Regions from separate parts of the Streptomyces sp. NPDC002795 genome, predicted to be linked through region 2. Evidence: riboswitches for the same ligand, from Rfam matches in the RefSeq annotation. Region 2 holds a riboswitch; each other region holds the start of a gene.

Region 1 (3,265 bases), 200 kb from region 2:
ACTCGGCCGTGGTGCGCAGCAACAGCTCGGCGTTGACCATCGAGTAGAGGGTGTCGATGTGCTCGGTGCGCTCCGTGATGGTGCGAAAGCGCGGGTCGTCGGCGAGCGCGGGGCGGCCGATCGCGGTGAAGAAGGCGCGCCACTGGGCGTCGGTGTAGATCATGACGGCGAGGTGGCCGTCCTTGGTGCGGCACGGGCGTCGGTGCGGGGAGCTGGTGCGGGCGTAGCCGGTGGGGCCCGTGGGCGGGTCGAAGACGCGGCCGCCCTGCTGTTCGAGGAGGGTGAACGAGGCCATGGTCTCCAGCATCGGGACCTCGACGGCGCGGCCCCGGCCGGTGATCTGACGCCCGTGCAGCGCGGCGAGCACGGCCGCGGCCCCGTACACGCCGACCGTCTTGTCGGCCGCGGCCTGCCGCACGTACTCCGCGCCGCCGTCGCCGCCCTGGAGTGCGGCGACGCCTCCGGCGGCCTGGATGACGTCGTCGTAGGCCGGCCGGTCGGAGTCGGGGCCGCCGGCGGCGAAGCCGCGGAACGCGCAGTGGACGAGGCGCGGGTTGCGGGCCAGGGCGGACTCGGCCGTGAGCCCGAGGCGGCGGGCGGCCGCGGGGCGGAGGTTGTGCACGAGCACGTCGGCCGAGTCCACGAGGGCGGCGAGGACGGGCGCCGCGCCGGGCGCCTTGAGGTCGAGGGCGGCGCTGCGCTTTCCGCGGTTGGTGTTGAGGAAGGCGGGGCCCATGCCATTGCCCCGGGTGTCGCCGATGTAGCGGACGACGTCGCCTGCGGGCGGCTCGATCTTGATGACGTCCGCGCCCCACTGGGCGAGCAGCAGGGTGCAGTACGGGCCCATCAGTGTCGAGGTGATGTCGACGACGCGGACGCCGTCGAGCGGCCGGCCCGCGGGAGATCCACCGCCGCTCTCCGCCGCCACTGCGGCTTCGGAATTGTCTACCGATTCTGCCGGTTCCTTCGGCGCCATCGCCGAGTCCTCCTCTGAAATCGGCCGCTGATGGCGTGCATTGAAGCCATCAACAGGTTTCATTTCGGGGCGTTCACCACTGAACGGGACATCCATCCGAGCAAGATTGGATGCAATCTGACTCACGGTGCGGCATCATGTCAATGCCCCAGTCGGCACAGGGGAGTTAGAGTCGACAACCCTCGGAGGGAAGGCAGGCAACAGTGACGGCTCAGGCGGGGGCGGAACGTCTGGACGCGGTGTCCGGTGCGGTGGCCCAGGTGGTGGAGGAGTTGCGGGCGATGCTGTTCGCGCGCGATCTGACGCCGGGCAGCCCGGTACGGCAGGAGGCGCTGGCCGCGCGACTCGGGGTGAGCCGGGCACCGGTCCGCGAGGCGCTGCGGGTGCTGGCCAGCGAAGGCGTCCTCGATCACGTCCGCAACGTCGGATACCGCGTGAAGGTACTGACCGCAGCCGAGTTCGAGCAGACCTATTTGATGCGGCGGGTCCTGGAGGCAGAGGTACTGCGTCGACTGCCGCCCTTCTCGGCCTCCGCCCTGGAGCGACTCTCCGCCGTGAACGAGCGGATCGCGGAGGCGTCGGCCCGCGGCGACCTCACCGCCATGGCCCGCCTCAACTCGGACTTCCACTTCCGCATGTTCACCGCGTCGGGCCTGGACCTCGTCGTCGCCGAGCTGCGCCGCGTCTGGCAGCTGAGCGACGGCTACCGGGCCTACCTCCTGCACGACCCGACGTCGCAGAAGCGGATCGTCGACGAGCACGCGGAGATGGTCGAGGCGCTCCGCGTGCGGGACCACGAACGGCTCGTCTCCCTCATGGACCACCACCGGGACGGAACGCGCCCCCAACTGGAAGCGGTCTTCACACCCGCGTGATAGCTTCGCTGAGCCAGTCGTACCTTTGTGTGTTTTTCTACGCACACGGGTCAGGGAATCCGGTGTGAACCCGGAACTGACGCGCAGCGGTGAGGGTGACGGGCGGAGCCACTGCCACTGGGCCGGCACATCGGTCTGGGAAGGCGCTCCGCGCGGACGACCCCGAGTCCGAAGACCTGCTGGCGGCCTCCAGTGCCGCGTGGCGTGGGGGCGGACCGTAGGCCGGCTCCGCGTATGAGCCCTGGACGCGAAGGAACTTCCGTGCTGTTCGCACGTCAACTCCGCCGATGCGCACCGCTGTTGGCGCTCACCCTACTGCTCACCGGGTGCGGCACGACCGCCGCCACCGAGGACGGTGCCGCCGGTGGCGGCGGTGTCACGCTCGACAACTGCGGCAAGAAGGTGCGGGTCGAGCACACCCCACGCCGGGCCGTCGCCCTCGACCAGGGCTCCGCCGAGATCATGCTCTCGCTCGGCCTGGAGGACCGGATGGCCGGCACCGGCACCTGGACCGACCCGGTCCCCGAGGAGCTGGCGAAGGCCAACGCGAAGGTGCCGCGCCTGGCCGACCGCTACCCGTCGTTCGAGAAGGTCCTCGGCACCGAACCGGATTTCGCCGCCGCCTCCTTCACGTACACCCTCGGCAAGGGCGGTGTGGCGCCGCGCGCGGAGTTCGAGAAGCTCGGCGTGCCCACGTACCTCTCCCCCAGCGACTGCACGGGCAAGGACAACGGCGACGGGGACGGCGTGCGGACCAAGACCCTGGGGCTCGACGTCGTGTACGGCGAGATCCGCGATCTGGCGCGCGTCTTCGACGTGGAGGAGCGCGGCGAGAAGCTGATCGACAGGCTCAAGTCCCGGGTGCGCACGGCTACTTCGGGGGTCGACGCGCATGGCGTGGACGTCCTGTACTGGTTCGCCAACTCCGACTCGCCCTACATGGCGGGCTGTTGCGGCGCCCCCGGCGTCATCACCAAGGAACTCGGGGCGCGCAATGTCTTCGACGACACGCGCGCGGAGTGGCCGCAGGTCAACTGGGAGACCGTCGCCGACCGCGATCCAGATGTGCTGGTCATCGGCGATCTGACGCGCCGCTCGCAGTCCGCGGAGTCGGCCGCGCAGAAGATCAGGTTCCTTGAGTCCAACCCCGTCACCAAGCACATGACCGCCGTGAAGAAGAAGCGGTACGTGCGCCTGAGCGGGCAGGCCATGAACCCGACCATCCGGACGGTCGAGGGCGTGGAGCGGGTGGCCGCGGGGCTGCGCGAGTTCGGGCTCTCGCGGTGACGGCCCGCACGGTCGCGGCTCACGCGGTACCGGCGGCCTTGCCGCGGGCCTCGCCCCGGTTCTCCGTTCGCGCCACGCTCGCCTGGGCGGTCGCCATCGCCGTGCTGTGCGCCTCCGTGGCCTTCGC
Region 2 (3,265 bases):
AGTGATGTTCGCTCCTGCGTACGTCGACCAGGTCAGGCCCGTCGCGGACAGGAAGAAGAGCCCGAGCGCAGCCCAGACACCCACCGATCCGTGCAGCGACAGGGTGCGCCTGCGGCCGGTCGCGCCGCGGATCGCGCGACGGGAGCGGCGCCGACCGAACCAGAGAACGAGGCCGCCGCCCGCGATCACCCACATCCAGCTGGCGGCGAACTCGCTGTACAGACGGCCCACTTGACCGAGGTGGAGGTCGCGGTGGAGCTCGTCGATCCAGGTGCGCAGCGGCAGCGCGCCGGTCGATCCGTACTGTTCGAGGGCGCCGCGGACCTCTCCGTTGTACGGGTTCACGAACACCGCGAGCGTGTGGTCGGCGTCGACTCCCGCGACGCCGGAGAGCATGACTCGGGTCGTCGCCCCGGCCTCGGGCGAAGGCCGCACGGCACTGATGTCTCCTTCCGGGTGGGCCTTGCGGGCGGCGGCGACCTGATCGGCGATCGGCAGCTCGGACTTCCCCACGGGGACGTTCAGTTCATGGGCGTACACGATCTTCTCGGCCTGGAACGAGCCCGCGTAGAGCAGGCCCGTGACCGCGGCGACGAGCAGGAAGGGGGCGACGAACACCCCGGCGTAGAAGTGCAGCCGCAGCACGAGCGGGCGCAGCGACGCCCAGGCGGACCGGGCGGCGGGCGGGCCCTGACGGCTCTCTTCCGCGGAGCGCGGCTCAAAGGCGTCGGAGGCGTCGGAGGAATCGGAGGAATCGGATGTGTCTGAGGGTTCGGAGGTTTCGGAGGTGAGGGACAACGTGGTCCTCCAGTTTCGGGCAGCACGGAATCAGGGCGCGGGCCGCTCGGGCCTGGGCGCATCCGGATCCGGTGCGTTGCATGGGGACTCGGCCGCACGGCCGACGCCCGAGGGTGCGGCGCAGCCTCGGGTGAACCGGCTGTCGTCAGGCGACAGCGTCCCCTGCGGGCGGGCCCCTGGAGGTGATCGTGTACGCGAGGAGGAGGTCACGCGGCGCACGGTCGCTCCGCGTGCGGCGGATCTGGACGCGCGGCCGGTGGGGTGGAGTCGGAAGGCGGAACGGGAGCCTCAGAGGCGCGACGAGCCGACCGACCACGGACCTCGCGATGCGGTGCGCGGCCCGCTCTCCGTACGCGAGCCAGAGGCCGCTCAACACGGCGGCCAGCAGGTGGGCCGCGAGCATGCCGGACGGTGACATGCCGCCCATGTCATGACCTGCCGAACCCATCGCATGCATGTCACCCATGGCGCCCATGCCGTCCAGGGCGCTCATGTTGCTCAGGTCGCTCATGGAGCCGGCCGGCATGGCGTCCATGCGCATATCGCCCATGGCAGAGGGCTCCATGGCCGTCCGGCACAACACATGGTCCAGCCACCGGCCCGCGACGGAGCCTCCCGACGCCGCCGGGTGTGCGAGGACCTGCGCCCACGAGAAGGAGAGGTGAAGTGCCGCCTGCGCGGCCACGGCCAGGCCCACGACGGTCAGGAGCCCGCGCTCACGTCCGGCCGACGCACACGCCGATCCACCGATGGTCACGAACCCGGCGGCCAGGACCCACCAAGGCACCGTGTCACCCGACATCAACGTGTGCGCGAGTGCCGTGAGCAGCACACAGACGGCCGCGAACACCGCGGCCCGTCCAGCGCGAGCACCCCAGCCTGTAGTCATGGCGGCCCATCTTCGCACCGGCGACCCAGTGATCACCGGTAGGTGGTCAACTCCCTGACCGCCGCCCACTTTTGCCCGGCCTTTGCCTTTCGCCCGCCACTGCGTACTATCGCCAGGTCATCGCCGCGACGGGAGACAGGAAGCCGGTGCGAATCCGGCACGGTCCCGCCACTGTGACCGGGCAGCACGAGTCAGCGCTACCCGGGAGTCAGGTCACTGACCCGTCGCGGGCTTGTTCCGAGGAGCGCGGACTCCGCAGGAGGCTTCACGTGTACGACGGTCCGAACCGTCCCCATGCCCTTCCCTTTCTCCATGTGCGTCGACGGCGCTTCGCCGTGCGCGTCGCGGCCGCCGTCGCCGCACTGTCGGCGACGGTGCTCGCCGCCGCCGGTTGCGGCCCGTCCGGGTCGGCCGCCGGGCGCGCCGAAGGCCCGCGGTCGTCGACCGCCAAGGGCTTCCCCGTCACCATCGACAACTGCGGCGTCAGGACGACGTACGACAAACCGCCGTCGCGCGCGCTGACCATCCATCAGCACCCCGCCGAACTCATGCTCTCCCTCGGTCTGAAGGACCGCATGGTCGGAACGTCCTTCCCCGACTCCGCAGTCCTGCCGAGCCTGCGCAAGGACTACGAGTCGATTCCCGAACTGTCCGCGAGAGCGCCTTCGTTCGAGAAGGCCCTCGAAGCCGAACCCGACTTCGTCTACGGCGGCTACTCCAGCGCGTTCGACGAGAAGGAGGGCCGCTCGCGCAAGGCGTTCGCCGACGCGGGCATCGACACGTACCTCAACCGCGAGTACTGCGGCGAGAAGAACGTGACGATGCGCGACACCTACGCCGAGATACACACCGTGGGCAAGATCTTCGGGGTCTCCGACCGCGCCGACGCCCTCGTCTCCGACCTCCGTCGTCGGGTCGGCAAGGCGAGCGCCGCCGTCAAGGGCGAGCCGGAGGTCCCCGTGTTCGTGTACGACAGCGGCGACAAGTCCGCCTTCACCGCCGGTGGCAAGGGCCTGGGCACGCAGCTGATCCGCCAGGCGGGCGGCCGCAACGTCTTCGCCGATCTGGACGATGTGTTCGGGGACGTCTCCTGGGAGCAGGTCGTCGACCGCAAGCCCGAGGTCATCGCGATCTACGACTACGAGGGCGACAAGAACGTGGAGCAGAAGAAGCGGTACCTGCTCTCGCAGCCGGCGCTCGCGGACGTGCCCGCCATCAAGCACAAGCGGTTCGTCGTGCTGCCGTTGACCGCGACCCTGGTCGGTGTCCGGTCGGCGTACGCGGTGGAGGGCCTGGCGCGCGGGCTGCACCCGGCGAGCTTCACGTGACGGCGTCCGTCACGATCGACAAACGACCGGACGGCGTGCGGCAACGACACATGGGCCAGGGGGCACGGCTCACCGCCACCCTGATCCTGCTCACCGCACTGCTCGTCGTCTCGCTCACGGCCGGGCTCGCCATCGGCTCGGTGCATGTGCCGCCCGGCCAGGTGTGGGACATCGTGACGCACGCGCTCGGCGCCGACTGGTGGGGGGACGCGGACTGGCCGCGGGCGCGGGAGACGATCGTGCTCGACGT
Region 3 (3,265 bases), on a different contig from region 2:
GTGCCCGGCACCACGACCAGGTCCGCGTCGACGAGCTCCTCGGCCCGGTCCACGAACCGCACGACGACACCGGGCTCGGCGGCCAGCGCGTCCACATCGGTGAAGTTCGACATCAGAGGGACCGCGCACACGGCGACCCGCAGCACGTCCTCGCCCACGGGCGGCGCTACGACCGACTCCCGTACGGAGCCCCGCAGGGATACCCGGAGCCCGTCCTCCTCGTCGATGCCGAGACCGTGCTGGAACGGCAGGACACCGTAAGTGTCGCGCCCGGTAAGGGACTTGAGCATGTCGAGCCCCGGCTCCAGCAGGCTCACGTCGCCGCGGAACTTGTTGACGAGGTACCCGGCGAGCAGCTCCTGGTCCTCCGGCGCGAGCAGCGCCGTGGTCCCGAAGAACGAGGCGAAGACACCGCCCCGGTCGATGTCGCCGACGACGAGCACCGGCAGCCGCGCGGCCCGCGCGAGCCCCATGTTCACGATGTCGGTGCGCCGCAGGTTGATCTCGGCGGGCGACCCGGCGCCCTCACAGATCACGGCGTCATGGGTGGCGCGCAGCTCCTCCAGGCACCCCACGACGGTGTCGAGCAGCGCCGCCTGCCGACCGCCGTGGTAGCCGCGCGCACTCAGCTCGCCCACGGGCTTGCCCATGAGGACGACCTGGCTGCTGCGGTCGCTGCCGGGCTTGAGCAGGACGGGGTTCATGAGCGCGCTCGGCTCCGCCCGCGCGGCCTGCGCCTGCATGGCCTGCGCGCGCCCGATCTCGGCGCCCTCCCTGGTCACGAACGAGTTCAGGGACATGTTCTGCCCCTTGAACGGCGCGACCTTCACGCCTTGGCGCACCAGCCACCGGCAGATCCCGGCGGTGACGACACTCTTCCCGGCGTCGGAGGTGGTTCCGGCGACGAGCAGTCCTCCGCCGGTCATCGCCGCCCCCGTGCTCGTACCAGTCGCGCACCCACACAGACTCCCAACGCCAACAGAGACACCCGCCGTGACAAGCGCACGGCCCGATCCACATCACGCACTTCGACCGCGCGCCCCGGCGCGTTCAGCACCGGCCGGTGCTCGACCAGGCCGCCGTACGCCAAGGTCCCGCCGAGCCGCACCCCGAGCGCCCCCGCGAAGGAGGACTCGACGACGCCCGCGTTCGGGCTGGGATGGCGCCGCGCGTCCGCACGCCACGCGTCCAGCGCCTGCCGGGGCCTGCCGCCCGCGAGGACCGCCAGGGCGCCGGTGAGGCGCGCTCCCGGCCAGCCCGCCACGTCGTCGAGGCGGGCCGAGGCCCAGCCGAACCGCCGGTACTTCACGGACTTGTGCCCGACCATCGCGTCGAGCGTGTTCACGGCGCGGAAGGCGACCAGGCCCGGCACCCCGCCGAGCGCGCCCCACACGAGCGCGCCCACGACGGCGTCGGAGGTGTTCTCCGCGACGGACTCGACGACGCCGCGGGCGATCCCGTCGGCGTCGAGCCCCTGCGGGTCGCGGCCGCACAGCCGGGGCAGCAGCTCCCGCGCGAGCTCCACGTCCCCGGCGTCGAGCGCGGATCCGACCGCCCGCGCCTCCCGGCCCAGCGAGGTGCCGCCGACGACGGCCCAGGTGACGGCGGCCGTCAGCGCGACGGTGGCGGCGGGGGAGCGGCGTACGGCACGGGAGGCGGCAGCGGCGAGAGCGGCGGCGCCACCGGCGCACACCGCGGTGTGCAGGGCGCCCGCGCCACGGTGGTCCCGCCACAGGCCGCGCTCGACGGCCGAGGCGGCGCGTCCGAATCCGGCGACGGGATGCCCACGGCGCGGATCGCCGAGAAGAAGGTCGGCGAAGATTCCGGCGGCGGCACCGCACGCGTACACGCGCTCGTGCCGCCAAGTGCCGCGCGGGGCGAACATGGCGGTAGGTGTCCTCACTCAGGGTGTCCACGCCCTGGTTCGAAGAGACCGGCAGCGAGAGTTCCTGGCTCACCCCGAGTGATGCAGGGGGTTCACAGTGGCGGGACCGCGCCGGATTCGCACCGGCTTCCTCAACTGCTGCCGTATATGGCGGGGGAAGTCCACCACGCTCCGAGTTGGCACGTCAACTTGCTGTTGATCACGCAAGCGGGGTGCGGGACGTCGCACGTCCCGCACCCCGCTCACCTATGACTGCCTGTCAGGCCACGATCAGATAGATCCCGTAGGCCACGGCCGCCGCGCACAGCGCGAAGCAGACATACGCCCCGGACGTCAGAGCCGCCGCCGAGCCACCGTCGCGCGCCGCCGACTCCCGCTTGGAGAGGCCCACGATGCCGAGGGTGAACAGGCCGACGAGGGCCACGGTGACCACGAGAGAGACGCCGAAGACGGAGCCGAGGGCCGCCCAGTCGATGTTCATTCCTGCCCTGCTTCCTTCTGCACTACAGCGTGGCGCCGGCGGGGCGCGCGGGGTCGCTCACCGCACCGGCCTTCGGGCGGTCGGAGATCTTCGCCTCGGACTCGGCCGATTCGACCGTGCCCGTCGGCGGCGGGGTGACCGAGGCGATCGCGGTCGTCACGACGCCCGGAGCCTCCTGGGCGGGGGCGGCGTGCGGCTCGTCCGCCGTCACGTTGGTGTGGTCGATGGAGTTGCGGCGCGACAGCTTCCAGATGATGCCGGAGCCGATCACGAGCAGCGCGGCGGTGAGACCGATGCCCCACGGGCCCTGCTTGGTCAGGAACTCGGCGCCCGCGCCCACCAGGCCCGCGGCCGGCAGCGTCAGACCCCACGCGATGAACATCCGGGAGGCGGTCGACCAGCGGACGACGCCGCCCTTGCGGCCGAGGCCCGCGCCCATCACACCGCCGGAGCAGACCTGCGTGGTGGAGAGCGAGAAGCCCAGGTGCGAGGAGGCGAGGATCGCGGTCGCCGCACTGGTCTGCGCGGCGAAGCCCTGCTGCGGCGCGAGTTCGGTGAGGCCCTTGCCCATGGTGCGGATGATGCGCCAGCCGCCCAGGTAGGTGCCGAGCGCGATGGCGACACCGGCCGAGACGATGACCCACATCGGCGGGTCGGCGTCCGGCGCGATGACCCCGCCGGTGATCAGGGCGAGGGTGATGATGCCCATCGTCTTCTGCGCGTCGTTCGTGCCGTGCGCGAGGGAGACGAGGCCCGCGGAGGCGATCTGCCCGGCGCGGTAGCCCTTGGCGGTCGCCCGCTCGTCCGTCTTCTTGCTGATGCGGTACGTGAGGCGGGTGGCCAGCATCGAGGCGATGCCGGCGACGAGCGGCGCGGCCACCGCGGGCAGCAGCACCTTG

The links. Region 2 has a riboswitch for cobalamin ahead of ACFYWS_RS18595 (ABC transporter substrate-binding protein). Riboswitches for the same ligand answer to the same signal wherever they lie in the genome.
Region 1: another riboswitch for cobalamin. It lies ahead of ACFYWS_RS17615 (ABC transporter substrate-binding protein); the one in region 2 lies ahead of ACFYWS_RS18595 (ABC transporter substrate-binding protein).
Region 3: another riboswitch for cobalamin. It lies ahead of ACFYWS_RS36990 (cobalamin biosynthesis protein); the one in region 2 lies ahead of ACFYWS_RS18595 (ABC transporter substrate-binding protein).

Annotation. Positions count from the first base shown of each region.
Region 1 covers NZ_JBIAQB010000005.1:338,731-341,995, forward strand. The annotation lists gene ACFYWS_RS17605 (CaiB/BaiF CoA transferase family protein) at 1-928, opposite strand, end outside; gene ACFYWS_RS17610 (GntR family transcriptional regulator) at 1,180-1,851, shown strand; cobalamin riboswitch at 1,860-2,050, shown strand; gene ACFYWS_RS17615 (ABC transporter substrate-binding protein) at 2,086-3,138, shown strand; gene ACFYWS_RS17620 (FecCD family ABC transporter permease) at 3,135-3,265, shown strand, end outside.
Region 2 covers NZ_JBIAQB010000005.1:541,602-544,866, forward strand. The annotation lists gene ACFYWS_RS18585 (PepSY-associated TM helix domain-containing protein) at 1-798, opposite strand, end outside; gene ACFYWS_RS18590 (hypothetical protein) at 944-1,687, opposite strand; cobalamin riboswitch at 1,785-1,927, shown strand; gene ACFYWS_RS18595 (ABC transporter substrate-binding protein) at 1,957-3,015, shown strand; gene ACFYWS_RS18600 (FecCD family ABC transporter permease) at 3,066-3,265, shown strand, end outside.
Region 3 covers NZ_JBIAQB010000017.1:62,715-65,979, reverse strand. The annotation lists gene ACFYWS_RS36995 (cobyric acid synthase) at 1-926, opposite strand, end outside; gene ACFYWS_RS36990 (cobalamin biosynthesis protein) at 923-1,885, opposite strand; cobalamin riboswitch at 1,923-2,067, opposite strand; gene ACFYWS_RS36985 (hypothetical protein) at 2,145-2,366, opposite strand; gene ACFYWS_RS36980 (anion permease) at 2,389-3,265, opposite strand, start outside.